One region of the Paraglaciecola sp. QJM3NY_14 genome, then DNA from elsewhere that is predicted to be linked to it. Evidence: predicted binding sites of a transcription regulator. Region 1 holds the regulator's gene; each other region holds the start of a gene.
The links. The regulator sigma-54, encoded in region 1, starts transcription at its own class of promoters, with help from an activator protein. The targets are predictions, from matches to a motif close to GTTGGCACGNNNNTNGNNT.
Positions count from the first base shown of each region.

Region 2: the regulator sigma-54 is predicted to act here: its motif matches at 1,664-1,682, upstream of flhA (flagellar biosynthesis protein FlhA).
Region 3: the regulator sigma-54 is predicted to act here: its motif matches at 1,833-1,851, upstream of AC0VYA_RS17550 (formate/nitrite transporter family protein).
Region 4: the regulator sigma-54 is predicted to act here: its motif matches at 2,753-2,771, upstream of AC0VYA_RS20995 (BON domain-containing protein).

Region 1 covers NZ_CM149664.1:666,240-670,763, reverse strand. The annotation lists gene AC0VYA_RS02935 (HPr family phosphocarrier protein) at 1-252, opposite strand, end outside; gene rapZ (RNase adapter RapZ) at 249-1,094, opposite strand; gene ptsN (PTS IIA-like nitrogen regulatory protein PtsN) at 1,097-1,540, opposite strand; gene hpf (ribosome hibernation promoting factor) at 1,556-1,843, opposite strand; gene AC0VYA_RS02915 (RNA polymerase factor sigma-54) at 1,869-3,362, opposite strand; gene lptB (LPS export ABC transporter ATP-binding protein) at 3,485-4,210, opposite strand; gene lptA (lipopolysaccharide transport periplasmic protein LptA) at 4,210-4,524, opposite strand, start outside.
Region 2 covers NZ_CM149664.1:3,595,578-3,600,101, reverse strand. The annotation lists gene fliR (flagellar biosynthetic protein FliR) at 1-465, shown strand, start outside; gene flhB (flagellar biosynthesis protein FlhB) at 478-1,602, shown strand; gene flhA (flagellar biosynthesis protein FlhA) at 1,724-3,826, shown strand; gene flhF (flagellar biosynthesis protein FlhF) at 3,861-4,524, shown strand, end outside.
Region 3 covers NZ_CM149664.1:4,098,708-4,103,231, forward strand. The annotation lists gene AC0VYA_RS17545 (bifunctional protein-serine/threonine kinase/phosphatase) at 1-790, opposite strand, end outside; gene AC0VYA_RS17550 (formate/nitrite transporter family protein) at 777-1,643, opposite strand; tRNA gene AC0VYA_RS17555 (tRNA-Gly) at 2,299-2,373, opposite strand; tRNA gene AC0VYA_RS17560 (tRNA-Gly) at 2,519-2,593, opposite strand; gene orn (oligoribonuclease) at 2,767-3,312, opposite strand; gene rsgA (small ribosomal subunit biogenesis GTPase RsgA) at 3,425-4,453, shown strand.
Region 4 covers NZ_CM149664.1:4,899,106-4,903,629, forward strand. The annotation lists gene AC0VYA_RS20980 (hypothetical protein) at 1-342, opposite strand, end outside; gene AC0VYA_RS20985 (hypothetical protein) at 511-702, shown strand; gene AC0VYA_RS20990 (transposase) at 745-1,728, shown strand; gene AC0VYA_RS20995 (BON domain-containing protein) at 2,154-2,720, opposite strand; gene dkgB (2,5-didehydrogluconate reductase DkgB) at 3,091-3,912, opposite strand; gene AC0VYA_RS21005 (DUF2254 domain-containing protein) at 4,135-4,524, opposite strand, start outside.

The DNA of each region.
Region 1 (4,524 bases):
AATAAGCTCTTCAACAGCATCCATCGCTTGGCGCGCGTCTTTCCCTTCAGATATCACTTGAATTTCTTTGCCTTGGCAACTCTCTAACATCATTAGGCCCAGCACACTGCTTGCTGAGGCACTTTTATCATCCTGAACAATAGTGACTTCAGCTTCAAATTGATTCGCAAGCTTAACCAATTGAGTCGCCGCTCTGGCATGCAGCCCTAACTTGTTCACTATGAGTAGGGTTTTTTCTAATCGCTCACTCATCGGTTTAACTCGCGATGACGTATTTGCACATCAGGGTGCGAGGTACTAAATGTTTTGGCTAACATTTCCACTACGTACACAGAGCGGTGCTGACCGCCAGTACACCCGATGGCGATTGTCACATAACTACGATTATTACGTTCTAAATGTGGTAACCAAGTAGAAATCAGATTCTGAATTTGCCAAATAAATTTAGTGACTATAGGTTGTGAGCCAAGAAAAATCTCGACGGGGGAATCAAGTCCAGTAAGGGGTTTTAAATCTGGCTCCCAGTGCGGGTTGGGTAAGAAACGCGCATCAAATACATAATCCGCATCTTTAGGAATACCGTGTTTAAAACCAAAGCTTTCAAAAACCAAAACTAAGCGCGAGCTTTTTTTACCTAATATTCGCTCGCGCACCAATTCGGCCAGCTGGTGAATTGATAATTGATCTGTGTCTATATATAAATCTGCACGTTCGGCTATCGGCGCCAATAACTGGCTTTCTGCTTGAATAGCACCAGACAAGGATTTGTTTTGCTTAGACAACGGGTGCAAGCGGCGGGTTTCACTGAAACGCTTAATCAGTACGTCATCGCTGGCATCCAAATACAATATGGTCATTTCCCACGTTGACGGCAAGTAGTCGAGTATTTCCACCAATTCGTTGGGATCTTTGGGTAAATTTCGCACGTCAATGCTGACCGCGACCTGATCGTACTCGTCAGCGACGGTATGGGTCAAAGTAGGCAATAAATTGACGGGGATATTATCAACGCAGTAATAGCCTAAATCTTCCAGTGAACGTAAAACGATGGACTTCCCTGAGCCTGAACGCCCACTGATGATAATAAGCTTCATAATTAACTGAGTACCTGAAATAATTCTTGGTCTGTGGTTGCACTGCGCAAACGATTTAAAATGTCTTTATCAACGAATTTTTTGGCTATCGCCGACAAGGTTTGTAGGTGCTCTTGGGCCTTTTCCTCTGGTACTAAAATAGCAAAGAAGATATCCACTGGCATGTTATCGATGGCGTCATACTGGACCGGAGGTTGGCACGTTACAAGCACGCCTAGGGCGGACTCTAGCCCTTTTATACGGCCATGTGGCAGTGCTATACCACCACCAATGCCCGTACACCCCATTTTCTCGCGCCCCGCTAAACTGGATAAAATGGTCGCTTGGTCTACTTCAACAAGGTGCTCAGATGCCAATTGACTAATAAGCTCTAAAATGCGCTTTTTGCTAGACCCCTGAACTGCGCATACGACGCAGTCAGGGTGAAGAATATTTGATATTTCCATTATTTACCTGATGGGTTAATGGCGTTTAGCTTTTTCTTTATGCTTGATAACTTGCCGATCGAGTTTATCGATTAGGCCATCTATTGCCGCATACATGTCGTTGTGTTCCATGGTGGCAAATACATCTGCCCCATTCAAATGTATTGTCGCTTCCGCTTTTTGGTTGAGCTTTTCTACATTGAGAATGACGTGAACATTGTTGATCTGATCGAAGTGTCGCTCGAGCTTGGTAAATTTAGTATCGACATAATCTTTTAGTGAATCGGTTACATCCACATGGTGACCAGTAATATTAATTTGCATATCGCCTCTTCCTTCTTTAATCAGCCTACAATAGGCTTTTTCGTTGGTTCGACGGGGGTATCATCAGAGATTCCCGGTACTTTGCTATTGTTCGCCGAGCGACCATGATGCCTTGATCGGCCAACAATTGAGCAATCTTGCTGTCACTTAACGGCTTGCTTGGTTTTTCAGCTGCGACCAGCTTTTTAATCAATGCGCGTATCGCCGTTGACGAGCACTCTCCGCCTGTCTCAGTTGCAACATGGCTCGAGAAGAAATATTTCAGCTCAAATATACCTCTAGGGGTATGCATATATTTTTGGGTGGTAACACGAGAAATTGTAGATTCATGCATATCCACCATTTCGGCTACGTCATTTAGTACCATAGGCTTCATCATCTCAGGCCCATGTTCAAAGAAGCCCATTTGCTGCTGTACTATACAGTTTGACACTTTCAATAAGGTATCGTTTCGGCTCTCAACACTTTTAATAAACCATTTGGCTTCTTGCATGTGTGAGCGAATAAATTGACTATCACTGGTGTTTTTCGCGCTACGACTCATTGCAGCATACTGTTGATTAACGTTCAATTTGGGTAGGCTGTCTGGGTTAAGCTCTACTGTCCAACGGCCATTTTTCTTACTCACTGACACATCAGGTATAACGTATTCTGCTTCACCTTTGATCAAGGCGCTGCCTGGACGCGGATTGAGCGTTTTTAGTAAACGCATGACCTCACGCAAATCATCCTCTTTAAGGCGAGATTTACGCATCAAAGTACGGTAATCCTTGCTTGCCAAAAGGTCGGCATAGTCTCCAATCAAGGTCTTCGCTTCTTCTAACCAGGGTGTATCAGGAGCAAACTGACGCAATTGCACTAGCAAGCATTCTTGTGGTGTACGAGAGCCAGACCCAATTGGGTCGAACATTTGAATACGCTTAAGTACGCATTCCACTTCATCGAGCTCTATTTCTTCATCATCCATGCTGGCCAGAACGTCTTCAGCGCTCATGGTTAAATAACCAGACTCATCGATAGAATCAATGATCGCTGTCGCAATCGCGACATCGGTATCACTAAAATGGGTTAAACGCATTTGCCACAGCAAATGATCTTGAATGTTATCTGTGGTTTCGCCTTGAAAGATTTGTTCGTCATCACCGCCGGCACCACTGGATATGCTAGAGGCAGGTGCGGAAGAAGCACTGATGTACTCATCCCAAGTGGTATCCGTAGGTAAGTCTTCTGGGATTTCGTTTTTCTCGAACGCTTCACTTGAGTCTAAGTTGTCACTGCTAGTATCAACTATTTCATTGGTATCTTTAGAAGACGGGTCGAGGGAATTGTCATTTAACGCACTATCGCCGGATTCCTGATCCGTAGGCTCTTCAACTTCCAACAGCGGGTTGGAATCCAAGGCTTCTTGAATTTCTTGCTGTAAATCTAACGTAGACAATTGCAACAAACGAATAGCTTGCTGTAACTGTGGCGTCATAGTGAGTGATTGACTAAATTTTAATTGTAAAGAGGGTTTCATTTACTTCTTTATTCTGTCCGTTGCAAACTAAAAAATATGCTGTGGTTGATTCGATTGACTGTAAATGTCTCACCAAGCGCCTGAGTATAATCTCGATAAAATGAGCGGCTTTTTCAGCTTAACTATAGCCTGAATTGTTCGCCTAGGTATACATCTCTTACACGTTGATCACTTAATACTTCTTCTGCCGTGCCAGAAGCGATGAGTTCACCATGACTAACAATGTAAGCTTTCTCACACACATCGAGTGTCTCTCTTACATTGTGGTCGGTTATCAAAACACCAATACCACGGTCACGTAAATGTTGAATAATTTTTTTAATATCATTAACTGAAATAGGATCAACACCGGCAAACGGCTCATCGAGCAGAATAAATTCTGGATCGGCTGCCAGTGCCCGCGCTATTTCTACCCGGCGGCGTTCACCTCCAGACAAACTCATACCAGCACTGTTACGAATATGATTTATATTGAACTCATCGAGTAATGAATCCGCTTGCTGTTCTCTTTGTTCTGCACTGAGCTCTTTGCGTGTCTGCAAGATAGCCATCAAGTTTTGATGGACTGTCAGTTTTCGAAAAATAGAGGCTTCTTGGGGTAAGTAACCAATCCCTAAACGAGCGCGCATGTGCATGGGCTGTAGGGTAAGATCTTGCTGATCAATACTGATTTCTCCCTTATCTAAGGGAACCAAACCGACAATCATATAAAACGTGGTTGTTTTACCTGCACCGTTTGGACCAAGTAAACCGACAATTTGGCCAGTGGACACTTCTAGACTGACATCACGCACAACTTGACGTGATTTATAGGATTTAGCCAAATGCGAGGCTTTTAACGTCGCCATTATGGAGTTTCATCCTGTTTTGGTTTGACTTCAGCATCACTGGACTTTTTCGCGTCAGTTTGCTTTTTACTGCTCGCTGATTTCTTGGCTGGTTGAAAAATAGTCGTGACTCGGCCGCTATTTTCACTCTCGCTCTCTCCTTGCGCGACAATTTGTTCAAGTTCCATGTTAAACACTATCGACTCACCCTTTACACTGCTATTGTTCTGCTTCAGCTGTGCATTGCCTTCTAAGGTTAGTGTGCGTAAATCTCTGCGATATTCAATGCGATTGGCTGATGCCTCAATACTGCCCCCTTGCTCTTGTTGTTGAGA
Region 2 (4,524 bases), 2.2 Mb from region 1:
ACAGGGCTTGGATTTGCTTCCATCGTCGACCCAGTCAATGGCATCAATGTACCCGCGGTAGGTCAGTTCTACTTAATTCTAGCGACTCTGCTCTTTTGGGCACTAGATGGCCATTTAGCCATGATCCGTATGGTGGTGATGAGCTTTACTGCATTTCCAGTAGGAGAAGCGTGGCTTCAGCCAGAGCAATTTAAAGAAATCGCCCATTGGGCTGGTTGGATGTTTATTTCCGCCGTGACCTTGTCTTTAGCGCCGATTGTATCTTTATTGATTGTTAACTTGGCGTTCGGTGTTATGACCAAGGCGGCGCCGCAATTGAACATTTTTAGTCTGGGTTTCAGTATCGCGCAAATCATGGGGTTGGTGATTATCTGGATCACCATGGATAATTTCACTTACCACTTTGAAGTACAGTGGGATAGAGCTCAGCAAATGATGTGTCAACTTGTTAGAGTTTGTCCTTAAAGGAGGCGGTTTATGTCTGACGCTAATGAAAAAACAGAAGACCCCACATCCAAAAAGATCACCGACTCCAGAAAAAAGGGCCAAGTCGCGCGATCCAAAGAACTCTCGACGGCCCTTGTTTTAGTCTTTAGCGCTGCTGCGTTCATCATGATGGGAGGGCAAATTGCCAAGGCGATTTACCTAGTTACTCAGCGCACATTTACTCTATCGCGTGATGAAACCTATGACTTTACGCATATGTTTCAAGCATGGGGCTCAGCGATCGAAACAGTCGCTACGCCCGTTATGCTGTACATGGTCATCATTACCGCAGCGGGCATTTACGGCAATATTGCGCTTGGTGGCTACAATTTCACCTGGCAGGGTGCGGCACCTAAAGCCAATAAGCTCAATCCGCTCGCTGGCTTTAAGCGTATGTTTGGTATGAATGGGTTAGTTGAATTGCTTAAAGCGATAGCCAAAGTGATAGTGGTGATGGGCATGGCTTATGTCGCTATGTTGGTATTTAAGGATGAAGCTTTACACCTTGATTTAGAGCTGTATCCACAAAACTTATTTCATGCGATGGACTTAATATCATGGGCATTTCTCATGATGTGCTGCGCACTTATTCCTATCGCGGCGTTTGATGTGCCGTATCAAAGTTACAAGCACAACAAAGAAATGAAAATGTCGAAACAGGAAGTGAAAGACGAAAACAAAAACGCTGAAGGTGACCCACAGGTTAAAAACCGTATTCGTCGATTACAATTTCAAGCTGCTGCAAACCGTATGATGCAAGAAGTACCTACGGCCGATGTGGTGGTAACGAACCCGACGCATTATTCCATCGCCTTGAAATATGACCAACAAGGCACCCGAGCACCCGTGCTCGTTGCCAAAGGGGTCGATGAAATGGCGATGCATATACGTAAAATAGCCGACGCACATGAAGTGCCTATTGTCGCATCGCCCATGTTGGCTCGAGCAATTTATTACTCTACTGAAGTGGAGTCTGAGATCCCGGCTAAGCTATTCATGGCCGTGGCGCAAATTTTGGCTTATGTCTTTCAACTAAAAGCCTACAAAAATGGCAAGGGAAAACGTCCTAAGTCAGTACCCACAAACCTTCCTATCCCTTACGAATTGAGGCGCTAAAGTCTCACCAGCCTGCGGTTAGACTAAAGATTAATGCATGGCGTAGGGGTGTTTTACCTCATTTGGCGCGGTAGTTGCTTTATGAAGTAAAACGTCCGTCAGGTGTCAAAAAATACGCGCTATGCAACTAACAGCTTATCTTAATCGTTTCGACAAAAATCAATTTCAGTCTGTTATGTCTGGACTTGGTGCGCCTCTTGTATTGTTGGCCATCATGGGAATGGTTATTTTACCCATGCCAGCGTTTCTTCTCGACGTGCTGTTTAGCTTTAATATTGCTTTATCACTGGTCATTATCTTAGTGTCTGTTTTCACTAAGAAGCCCGTCGACTTCGGAATTTTCCCACTCGTTCTGCTAATTGCCACTGTACTGCGCTTAGCCTTGAATGTGGCATCAACACGGATTGTTTTGCTGGAAGGGCACGAAGGCGGTGATGCGGCGGGGAAAGTGATCCAAGCATTTGGCGAAGTGGTTATTGGTGGTAACTACGCTGTGGGTATTGTGGTATTTGCCATTCTGTTGATTATTAACTTTAAAGTGGTGACCGCAGGTGCTGGACGTATCTCAGAAGTGAGCGCACGCTTTACGTTAGATGCAATGCCAGGTAAGCAAATGGCCATTGATGCAGATTTAAACGCAGGTTTTATCGACCAAGATGAAGCCCGTAAACGCCGGTTTGAAGTGACCAGTGAAGCCGACTTCTATGGCTCAATGGACGGTGCGTCTAAATTCGTAAAAGGGGATGCGGTTGCAGGGTTATTCATTATGTTGATCAACATAGTGGGCGGTTTATTCATTGGCATTTTTCAACACGACTTAGCCTTCGGGCAGGCCGTCGAGATTTATACATTGCTAACCATAGGTGATGGCCTAGTTGCACAAATTCCTTCGTTATTGTTGTCTGTAGCGACAGCGATAATCGTCACTCGTGAAAACGACTCCCAAGAAATGGGACAAGAACTCACTCGTCAATTAGGTAATCGCCAAGCGTTATACATCACCAGTGGTATTTTGTTTGTCATGGGTATAGTGCCGGGCATGCCGCATGTGGCTTTCTTGGGGTTTAGTGCGTTAGTGGGCGGATATGCTTATTACCAGCACTGGAGCGAAAAGAAATTGGCCTCACAGCCGGAAGTATTGGCGCCTGAAAAAGAACGTGGCACACCAAAACCTGCTGAAATTAAAGAACTAGGTTGGGATGACGTACAACACGTTGACACCATTGGTTTAGAAGTAGGTTACCGCTTGATCCCGCTGGTAGATAAATCACAAGGCGGCGAGTTATTGACACGTATTAAAGGGGTTCGTAAGAAATTGTCTCAAGAGCTTGGCTTTCTTATTCCCCCAGTTCATATTCGCGATAATTTAGATTTAAGTCCTAACAATTACACCATATCCATGTTGGGGGTCTCTGTTGGCGAAGCCGAAATCAGCCACGACGACGAACTGGCGATTAACCCAGGTCAGGTATTTGGCAAATTAGATGGAACCGTTACAAAAGATCCTGCATTTGGCTTAGATGCCGTTTGGATCCGCTCGAACCAACGTGAGCATGCACAAACGTTAGGTTATACCGTTGTGGATAGCGCCACGGTTGTCGCGACTCACCTAAGTCAACTTCTGACTAATAATGCCTATCAACTACTTGGTCATGAAGAGGTTCAGCAATTGCTGGACATGCTTGCCAAGCAAAGCCCTAAATTAGTCGAAGGTTTAGTGCCTGATATTTTGTCACTTAGTACCGTGGTTAAAGTGCTGCAAACGCTATTGTACGAAGGCGTGCCTATCCGTGATTTACGCACCATTGTACAAACCTTGTGTGAGTATGGACCTAAGAGTCAAGATCCTGATGTATTAGTGTCGGCGCTGCGTATCTCGCTTAAGCGCCTAATTATTCAAGAGATCAACGGCGGACAAGCTGAGTTACCAGTCATAACTTTGGCGCCAGAGTTGGAACAGATGTTGCACCAGTCATTACAAGCCGGTGGAGGAGATGGCGCAGGAATAGAACCTGGTTTAGCTGAACGTTTACAAAAGTCACTAAATGATGCTTCTCAACAGCAAGAATTAGCGGGCGAACCTGCCGTGTTACTTACTTCAGGTATGTTGCGCCCCGTGTTATCAAGGTTCTTGAAACACGCAGTACAAGGTTTGCATGTGTTGTCATATCAAGAAATTCCAGATGACAAACAAATTAAAATAGTCAGTGCGGTGGGTCAATAGTCCGTCACCAGATGCAAGTAGCAAGGGGTAAATTGTGAAAATTAGACGCTTTTATGGCAAAGACATGCGCGAAGCTTTGAAACAAGTCAAAGACGAGTTGGGCGATGACGCAGTCATCATGTCTAATAAAAAGCTAAGCAATGGCGTGGAAATTGTCGCTGCATATGACAAAGAGCCAGCTGCAAGCCCTAAGCGCGCCGAGTCCAGTTTGGCTTCTGCACCGAAGCCCAAAGCAGAATCCACTCCTACCCTCAGTGAAATCATCGGTGACAGCGGACCGGATAGTCTTAGAGCATTGCTTGAAAAACAAATTCAAGCAAAAGAGTCAGCTCATCAAGTGAGTCAGCCTGTTGCGCAGCCTGCAAGGCCTCAAAATGTAACAAGTCAGCCGCAACGCCAAACGCAGGCGCAACCAGAAGTACCCAACGTACCGCATCAGCAAGACGCATTAAATGAAATGCGTCAAGAGCTAGCCTCTTTACGTAATGTGCTTCAGTTCCAAGTGGCTGGTCTTTTGCAACAAGACAAAGGACGAAACCATCCTTTACACGGCTATTTAACCAACAAGTTACAAAAGATGGGTATCAGTGAAGCACTGGCCAATGAAGTGGTTTCTTATACCCCGGCAGATACTGATGAGCGTCAAGCTTGGTTGTTTTTATTAAAACTGCTGGCTAATCGCATACAAACTGAAGAAA
Region 3 (4,524 bases), 1.7 Mb from region 1:
GTAAGGGCAAGGCGAGCATGCCTTCGGTTATTGGCTTGTCTTGGGTTTGGCTTAATTCACTAATATAGGCGAGCTGCAAAGAAAGGTTGTCGTCACTGCCCTTATCGAGCGCGGTTTGAACCAGAGCGCCTGCTAACGCATTAATTGACTCTGGATCAGTTAGCGTTTGAATTGATGCAAGAGAGGCTAATAAATCTTGTGGGGGAAGAAACTCATGCACCCCGTCAGTACAGAGAATGAATACATCTTCTTGGCAAAGTGCCACACTCGTATAATCGATGTCTAACTGGCTATGCATGCCCAGTGCTCGACTCAAATAGCTTTGCCCTTGAGCAGCATACTGGCGGTGGTCATTCGACAGTTGTTCCAGCACACCGTTACGTAATAAGTAGACGCGGGCATCCCCCACGTGAAAAATGTGCGCCGTACGCTCTTTAAAGATGATGGCACTGAAGGTGCAAACATAGCCCTTCTCTATATCGTAGCGAAATTCGCTTTGCTTGGTGTAACCGTGCAGCCAAGCGTTAATCGATTGCAAGACCCGCTTAGCAGACGTTTCAACAGACCAAGCTTCAGAGGTTGCATAGTAGTCTTGTAAAAAACTGTTCACTGCGGCTTTACTCGCCACTTGACTAACGCTGCTGCTACCGATGCCATCGGCCATGGCTAATACTTGGCCTTTTAATCGACCTTGGGCATCGTTCGCACTGTGACTACCACAGTAATCTTGATTAACAGATTTAAGGCCAGCAATAGACTGCTGGCCGACTGTTAACTTAGCGAGATGCATGCTCAGCGACTGAGCTTGCAGCTACGTCAGAGCGTTTGCTATAAGGCAAATCACGTTTTTTACCGGTACGCACGTGCGTGCTATACAAGGTTAATCCAGTAAAGGCTAAACCACCGACTAAGTTACCAAGGGCCGTTGGAATTTCATTCCATACTAGGTAATCCATCACCGAGAAATCGCCACCTAAGATGATGCTGAAAGGGAATAAGAACATGTTAACCACGGAATGCTCAAAGCCCATAAAGAAGAACAAGAAGATAGGCATCCACATGGCGATAACTTTACCGCTTACGTGAGTTGAGATCATTGCACCCACCACGCCTAATGACACCATCCAGTTACACAGCATACCGCGAATGAAAATAGTGAACCAACCAGCAGTACCAAACTCAGCGTAACCTAAGGTACGCGCTTCGCCGATTGATGCGACTTTCTTACCAATAGCACCTGGGTCAGTGTTAAAACCATACGTAAAAATAAACGCCATCATGATAGCAACGGTTAACGCACCGCAGAAATTACCGATAAAGACTAATCCCCAGTTGCGCAATACACCTTGAATGGTGACGCCGGGCCGTTTATCGAGCAGTGCCAATGGCGTCAAGACAAATACACCTGTTAGTAAGTCAAAGCCCATAAGATAAAGCATACAAAAACCCACCGGGAACAAGATTGCACCGATCAAAAACACCCCTGTTTGTACCGCGATAGTGATGGCAAATACTGCTGCCAATGCCAATATAGCGCCTGCCATGTAAGCACGAATGAGGGTATCTCGTGTTGACATGAATATCTTTGCTTCCCCTGCGTCTACCATTTTGGTGGCAAACTCTGATGGTAATAAATAAGCCATTTTGAACCCCGTTTAAGTGTATGTGTTTAGCCAGTGATTAAAATGGTTCGGGTATTTCGTTAATTTTGACCTTTCAAACAAACAAAAAAAAACGGCGTCAGTCTTTCCACTAAAAAGTAGAAACACTAGACGCCGTCGTCAGAATTAATTTGTTTGAGAGGGCAAAATCACCCGAACTCGCTAAGCTCTTTACAAATCTTATGCCAAAATAATAAATACAATACTTTCAGTGATTTATCTCGTCTACCTTAAACCTAGATGATTCACTATGGTGCACAAATAACGCGCATGAGACAGCCAGCGCTACATTTTGGCGCACTACATTTTGACGGACTTTGTTTTGGAGTACAGATTATTGACGCGCTATTTATGTGTGCACAGGTTTTCAGTGAAATTGATAATATACAGAGCACAAAAAAGGCCCTGGAGGAATCTTAGGTTTGAATAACCGCGTTGCGGTCGACGCTCGATCGTGGCCTCAACTTTGGAAAGGTTAAGCTATGCAGAACGTTGAGATATTTCTTGAAATTGAAGCGATAACCGCGTTACGGGAAACGAGACTCATATCAGCTAACCGCTTTGCGGTCGACGCTCGATCGTGACCTCAACCTTGGAAAGGTTAAGCCATACAGAACGTTGAGATATTTCTTAAATTTGGAGCGGGAAACGAGATTCGAACTCGCGACCCCAACCTTGGCAAGGTTGTGCTCTACCACTGAGCTATTCCCGCATACTGATGTTGTGCTTGGTATGTATTTTTGACTTTATCACTTACAAATTTGGAGCGCTAACCGCGTTACGGCAACCGCGTAGTCGTGACCCTTGGGGTCGCATACTAAGTAACAATTGTCCGTTACTTCTAACACGTTCAAATTTGGAGCGGGAAACGAGATTCGAACTCGCGACCCCAACCTTGGCAAGGTTGTGCTCTACCACTGAGCTATTCCCGCATCGCATCATGATTTGTGACAAAATCATCCGCTGTCATCAACAGCGGGTGCGCATTTTACAAAAACTAGCGTGGGACGCAAGCCCTAAATTGCATTTATACGAAATTGTTTAGCTTGAGTGCTCAGTTTATCGGCATTACGCTGAAGAAAAGCGCAAAGCGGGTATTTTCACTTTAAATATTGAATATGTGTTGACGATAAAACACGAGCTCTGCAATCGACTCGCGAATGTCATCTAGTGCTAAATGCACGCCTTTCTTGCTGAAACCTTCTAGTACTTCTGGTTTCCAGCGCTTAACTAATTCTTTTAGGGTGCTTACATCAATATTGCGATAGTGGAAGTAGTCTTCAAGCTCCGGCATATACTTCACCATAAAGCGGCGGTCTTGACCTATGGTATTACCGCATAATGGCGAAGCCCCCTTAGGCACGTATTTTTCGAGAAAGCGGATGGTCTCGGCCACTGCGGTCTGCTCGTCTACCGTACTTTTACGGCAGCGCTCGGTTAATCCCGATTTGCCGTGGGTGTCGATACACCATTGGTTCATGTTGTTGAGCACGTCGTCAGATTGGTGGATCGCAAGTACCGGCCCTTCAGCCAATATATTTAAGTTGGCGTCCGTCACGATAGTGGCTATTTCCAGCACCACATCTACTTCAGGATGCAATCCCGTCATTTCCATATCAATCCAAACAAGGTTTTGTGCATCCACCGCCATGGTTTCTCCTAAAATCGCGCTAAATTAAGTTGTTGTACGGAATTGCTATAATTCCGATCGAGCTAACGTTACCATAATACTAGATATTAGAAGCAAATGCAGATATTCACCTGTGGCGAAAAAACCAAAACTTACCCATAAACAACGTCGACAAGTCTCACATAATCGCACAAAGCGGTTAGCTGAGCCGGCAACCACCCCCACCGACGATCAATTAGAAGATCAGCAATCCGGTCGAGTGACCGGCCGTTTCGGTAAGCATGCCGACGTGGAAGACAAGGACGGCAATATTCATCGCTGTCACATCCGCCGCACCGTGCTAAGTGTAGTGTGTGGCGACGATGTGCTATTTCGCCCAGGCAAAGACGGCACTGAAAGCATCAGTGGCGTAATTGAAATAGTGCAAGACCGTAAATCGGTGCTCACGCGCCCCGATTTTTACGACGGCGTAAAACCCGTGGCCGCCAACATTGATCAAATCATAATCGTGAGTTCGGTCATACCGGCCCTGTCTTTAAACATTATCGATCGCTACTTAGTGGCCTCAGAAGACGTTGGAATAGAACCCGTTATCTTGCTCAACAAAGTAGAATTGTTAAGTGCAGCTGAACGTGAACATGTTGAAGAACAATTACAAATTTATCGAAATATTGGCTACCGCGTGGTGTACACAAGTTGTAAAACCCGCACGGGGATCAGCGATCTCGCTCTGTGTTTGAAAGACAAGGTTAGTGTATTTGTCGGTCAATCAGGTGTAGGTAAATCAAGCTTGGTCAACGAATTACTACCTGAAGCCGAAGAGATTACTAATGAAGTATCGGATAACTCTGGCTTAGGCCAGCACACCACGACCACAGCCAAATTACTGCACTTCCCACAAGGCGGTGATTTGATTGATTCACCTGGTGTGCGCGAATTTGCTTTGTGGCACATGCCCATGGAGCGCCTGACCTGGGGCTTTAAAGAATTTAGAGATTACATAGGTGGGTGTAAATTCCGCGATTGCACGCATGCTGACGACCCAGGTTGTATCATTCGAGCGGCTGCAGAAAAAGGCGATATCAGCATGTTACGCTATGAGAGCTACCACAAAATACTGTCAAATTTAGATGAGCAGCGTCCTTCGCACAGTAAGGTATAACAATACGGTGAGGATTCTGGCGACGTACGACAAAGGCGTCAAAATTTCTCACCATTATTAACTAGCATATA
Region 4 (4,524 bases), 890 kb from region 1:
ATACACCTCTATTCCTTCGGTCGTCGATGCTCTACTAAAATATGACTCTCGCCCTACTAAGCCAGCATAGACGCCAAAACCATGCTTATTGGAATCGAAGTCAAATAAGTCTGTCTTAATCCAACCTGCTCCAAACCCACAAGTTGAACCGAGACGAGAGCTATATTCCACACAGCCGACAGAAATATATTTCAAATCATTTTCAGACAGTAACGACAGATTGGCCCCGATACCTGTGTATATCGAACCTATACCTATGCCAATTGAAAAGTCTTTATCTTGGGTTTCTTCTGCGAAGCAATTTAACGATATAAAAGGAATAAGCAGCGCTAATTTTTTCAAAATATGTCCTTATGCTTTGAGAGTGGTAACGGGAGAAAGACTCCGTTTCATCAAATACAGGTATGAATATTTAGAGCTCCTACCTCTCGTTCGATGAGGTGTTTTAGCATGAGATGCAATGCATTGCACAGGTTAAATTAATTACCACCAAAAGGCATAGCTACGAGAATGACGATATGTTTCAATCACTTGCTATCTAACGATAACAGTAATCAAGACACCCATGATAACAGTAATCAAGACACCCATGATAACAGTAATCAAGACACCCATGATAACAGTAATCAAGACACCCATGAAACAGTAATCAAGACAGTAATCAAGACACCCATGATAAAAATGGTCAATTTTCAGGGCTGAACTACACTTAATTTGTGTTTTATTCTGTCAGGTAGATGGATTATGCCTCAACCTCGAAAAAGCCAAATCAGTTTAATCGATACCCCTTATTACCATTGTGTTTCCCGGTGTGTGCGGCGTTCTTTCTTGTGCGGAGTCGATGCGCATTCTGGGCAAAGTTACGAGCATCGCCGAGGCTGGGTTGAAGCGCGTTTATTGTTTTTGTCTACGGTATTCGCCATCGACATTTGTGCTTATGCGGTTATGAATAATCACACGCACGTGGTGCTTTGTGTAGATAAAGCCTTGGCCGATAACTGGGATAACGATGAAGTGTTGAGGCGCTATCACAAGCTGCACAAAGGCACATTGCTGACTCAGAAGTTCATGAACGGCGATACGCTGAGCCAAGGCGAGCTAATCACCTTTGATGAAACCGTTGAAACCTATCGGCAACGTTTATACGACATAAGCTGGTTTATGCGTGACTTGAATGAATATATTGCTCGCGAAGCCAATAAAGAGGATGGCTGCACTGGTCGTTTCTGGGAGGGTCGATTTAAATCACAAGCACTACTAGATGAGAGTGCAGTATTAGCGTGTATGGCCTATGTAGATTTAAACCCCATTCGTTCAAAAATGGCAAAAACACCCGAAACGTCAAAGCACACCAGTATTAAAAAACGTACTCAGGCGGTTAAAAATAAACGAGAGCAACCGAGTGCTTTAATGCCGTTTGTAGGTAATCCTCATGAAGAAATGCCTCGAGGCATCGCGTATTCGCTAAAAGACTATTGTGAATTGGTAGACACGACAGGCCGCTGCATTCGAGATGATAAGGCCGGTCATATCGATAACACTAACAGCCCTATTCTACAAAGATTAGGCTTAGATGCTGCTCAATGGCTAACCTTAACCACTGAGTTCGAAAAACACTTCTGCTACGCAGCCGGTGCGGAGCAAATGATGAATGCATTTAAACGCCATACCCATCATCAACGTCTGCGAGGAATGACCAAAGCAAAAGAGTTGTTAAGGCGCGCATAAACCTGGCCTGACCAAATTCACACGATACGCAACATCTTGTGCCTCTTGCATGTCCGTAAAAGACTGTTTTTTTCCCTTCTCTATCTTCGCAGTCAAATCTCCCAATAAAGTCCCCAGCCACCCAGGTTAAAAGAGGGAGTGCTTAGCTGTAAGTTAATTCTTGCTAGCCAAAAAAACAAAGACGATTTTGCAAGAATTTAACATGGATGTCCTTGTAAAACTGGCCATTCACGTCCTCAAGTAACCCCATGCTTCGCCGCCACAAGTGCCGCTGTTTAACATGGGTGTCTATATAAAAACTCTAAGCCGCTCAGTTTTTGATTCAAATATTAAGAAAGCTAATTAATATTTGTAGACCATCATAAACTCTAGGCAAAAAAACACCCGCCGAAGCGGGTGTTCTATTTAGCTTTGTAACACTAGTTCTATGCGTTGCCGCCTTGCTCTGTGGTTTTCAGCATATCAACAACGGTTTTTACGTCGTTGGTATTCTCAGCAATCTTGATCGCCAACTGGCGCTCTGCGTCTGTATCAACCGTGCCAGAAAGGGTCACTTCACCCATTTTTGATTCGACTTCAATTTCCAAGCCGCTCACTTCTGATTCAAACATTAAACGGGTTTTTACTACCGTTTCAATTTTCGCATCGTTAAGAGTCTGCATGACTTCGCCGTCTTGCTCTTCATCTAACTCTTGAATAACCGTCAACTGATTATCGACATCGGTTACACCATCAAGTGACATAACGAGCTCTGACGCTAGCGCTTTGTCGACTTCGCGGTCAACTTTACCTGTTAGGGTGACTTTGCCGTTTTTAACATCTGTATTGATGTCAAACGAGTCAAGGTTGCCATTAAGCATTAATGTGGTTTCGGCTTTACCGTCAATCCAAGCGTCGCCCGCTGTATCTTTCCAAGTATTCTCTGCATTCGCAGCTAGAGAGGCTGTACCAAGTGTGGCGGCTACTAATACTGAAATGATTGAATTTTTCATAAATATCTCCTTTTTAAGATTCGAAGTAATTAATGCTAATTCAATGCCAACCAATTAAATCGTTGATTTCAAATAACTTTACTCCATCTCAATCACATTTTCACACCATCACTCGTGAAATTTATTACCAGAGACTTGTAAATAATTCTTTAATAATACTGAGACTTTCTGACCAATTTCACTTGAGGGTTGAAGGTTGAAGGTTGAGTAAGCATTAAAACGTAAAATGGCCCTACTACACACATGAAAACGCCTCTAACTCAAAAGAGGCAGAGGCGTTTTTTATTTTTCGCTGAACGATTAATGATTTACAGGGGCTGGTACAAATCAACCTCAGGTTAAGACTTTCGTGAGCACGTAATAGGTATCTTTACCAGTCTGGTGCGAAATCAGGGTCAACAATACGTTCTTGAGGTTCAATGCCATCGATTTTTTCGATTTCTTCGGCAGTTAACATCATTTGCTTAGCCGTGAGATTGTCACGCATGTGGTTCACATTGGTGGATGAAGGGATCGCCACGATTTTCTTATGACTTAACCACGCTAATGCGACCGCGGATGGTGTTGTATCGTGGGCACTGGCGATGTCATTCAGTATGTCATTTTCCATCACTTTACCCACACCTAAGGGCATGTATGCGGTTACTTGAATGTTGTTGCGTTGGCAGTATGCCACCAGCTCTTTGTTTTGAAAGTTAGGATGTACCTCGATTTGATTGGTCAGAATATGATCTTTACCTAAAATCGACAGGGCTTCATCAAGCTGGCTTTGGGTGAAATTGGACACACCGATATGTCTCGTCAGACCGCGCTCTTTACACGCCTTTAGTTCCTTAAGATATTCTGCCATCGATACCTTGTTGTCCGGTGACGGCCAGTGAATGAGCAGTAAGTCAACATAATCGGTATTGAGCTGAGTCAGACTATTTTGCACGCTCGTTATAAATTTATCGGCACTGAGGTTATCAAACCACACTTTAGTCGTGACGAAGAGCTCACCTCTAGAGATTTTAGAGGCGGAAATAGCATCACCCACTTCAGCTTCATTTTCATAAGCTTGTGCGGTATCAATATGACGGTAACCCACATCAAGCGCGTTCTCTACCGCCAGTTTGGCATCATCCCCTTTAAGGCGGTATGTGCCGAATCCTGGAGTCGGTATTGTTGGCGTAGCGAATGTTGATGAATTCATAAATCAGTCCTTCTGTTGGAGCGCTGACTTTGAGCAAGACAACGCGGTGAACATGTGAACTAACCTATTCGAATACCATGCCAAAAAGTAACCAGTTGATATGTATAGAATAAACAAGAAGGGAAGTGAGATAGAGCAGATTAACGTGAAATATTTTCAACGCTGTTTGCAGCCGTTACTGACTGCCTGTCACTACGCTTTGCTGATCGTTGCAAGACTCTGTTAGCTGCTGTCACTGTCTAGGTGGCGCTTTATATCATCTAGGCGGCGCTTTATATCCAACCAGTCATGCTCAGCTAATTGTGAGCTACTCTGTATTTGTTCAATCATAGCGGCCTGTTGGCGAACGAACTGTTTATGCTCGGGGCTCCGGCTAAAACGCAAAATACTGCTTAAGCCTTCCAGTAAACGAATGGTGACTGCTAGGCTGTCTTTCGAATATTGGCGGATCTGATTAAACGCCGCTTCACCCAACCCAGTGAAAGCCACGGGCTTGCATTGAAGTCGAGTTATGCCTTGGTCGTCCTCGTAGATAGTTGGCGGAAAGGGTTTGTCGGTGAGTGTGCACAACACAGCGCTAAGCTTGTCTACCACGGTTACAGCTGAATACGG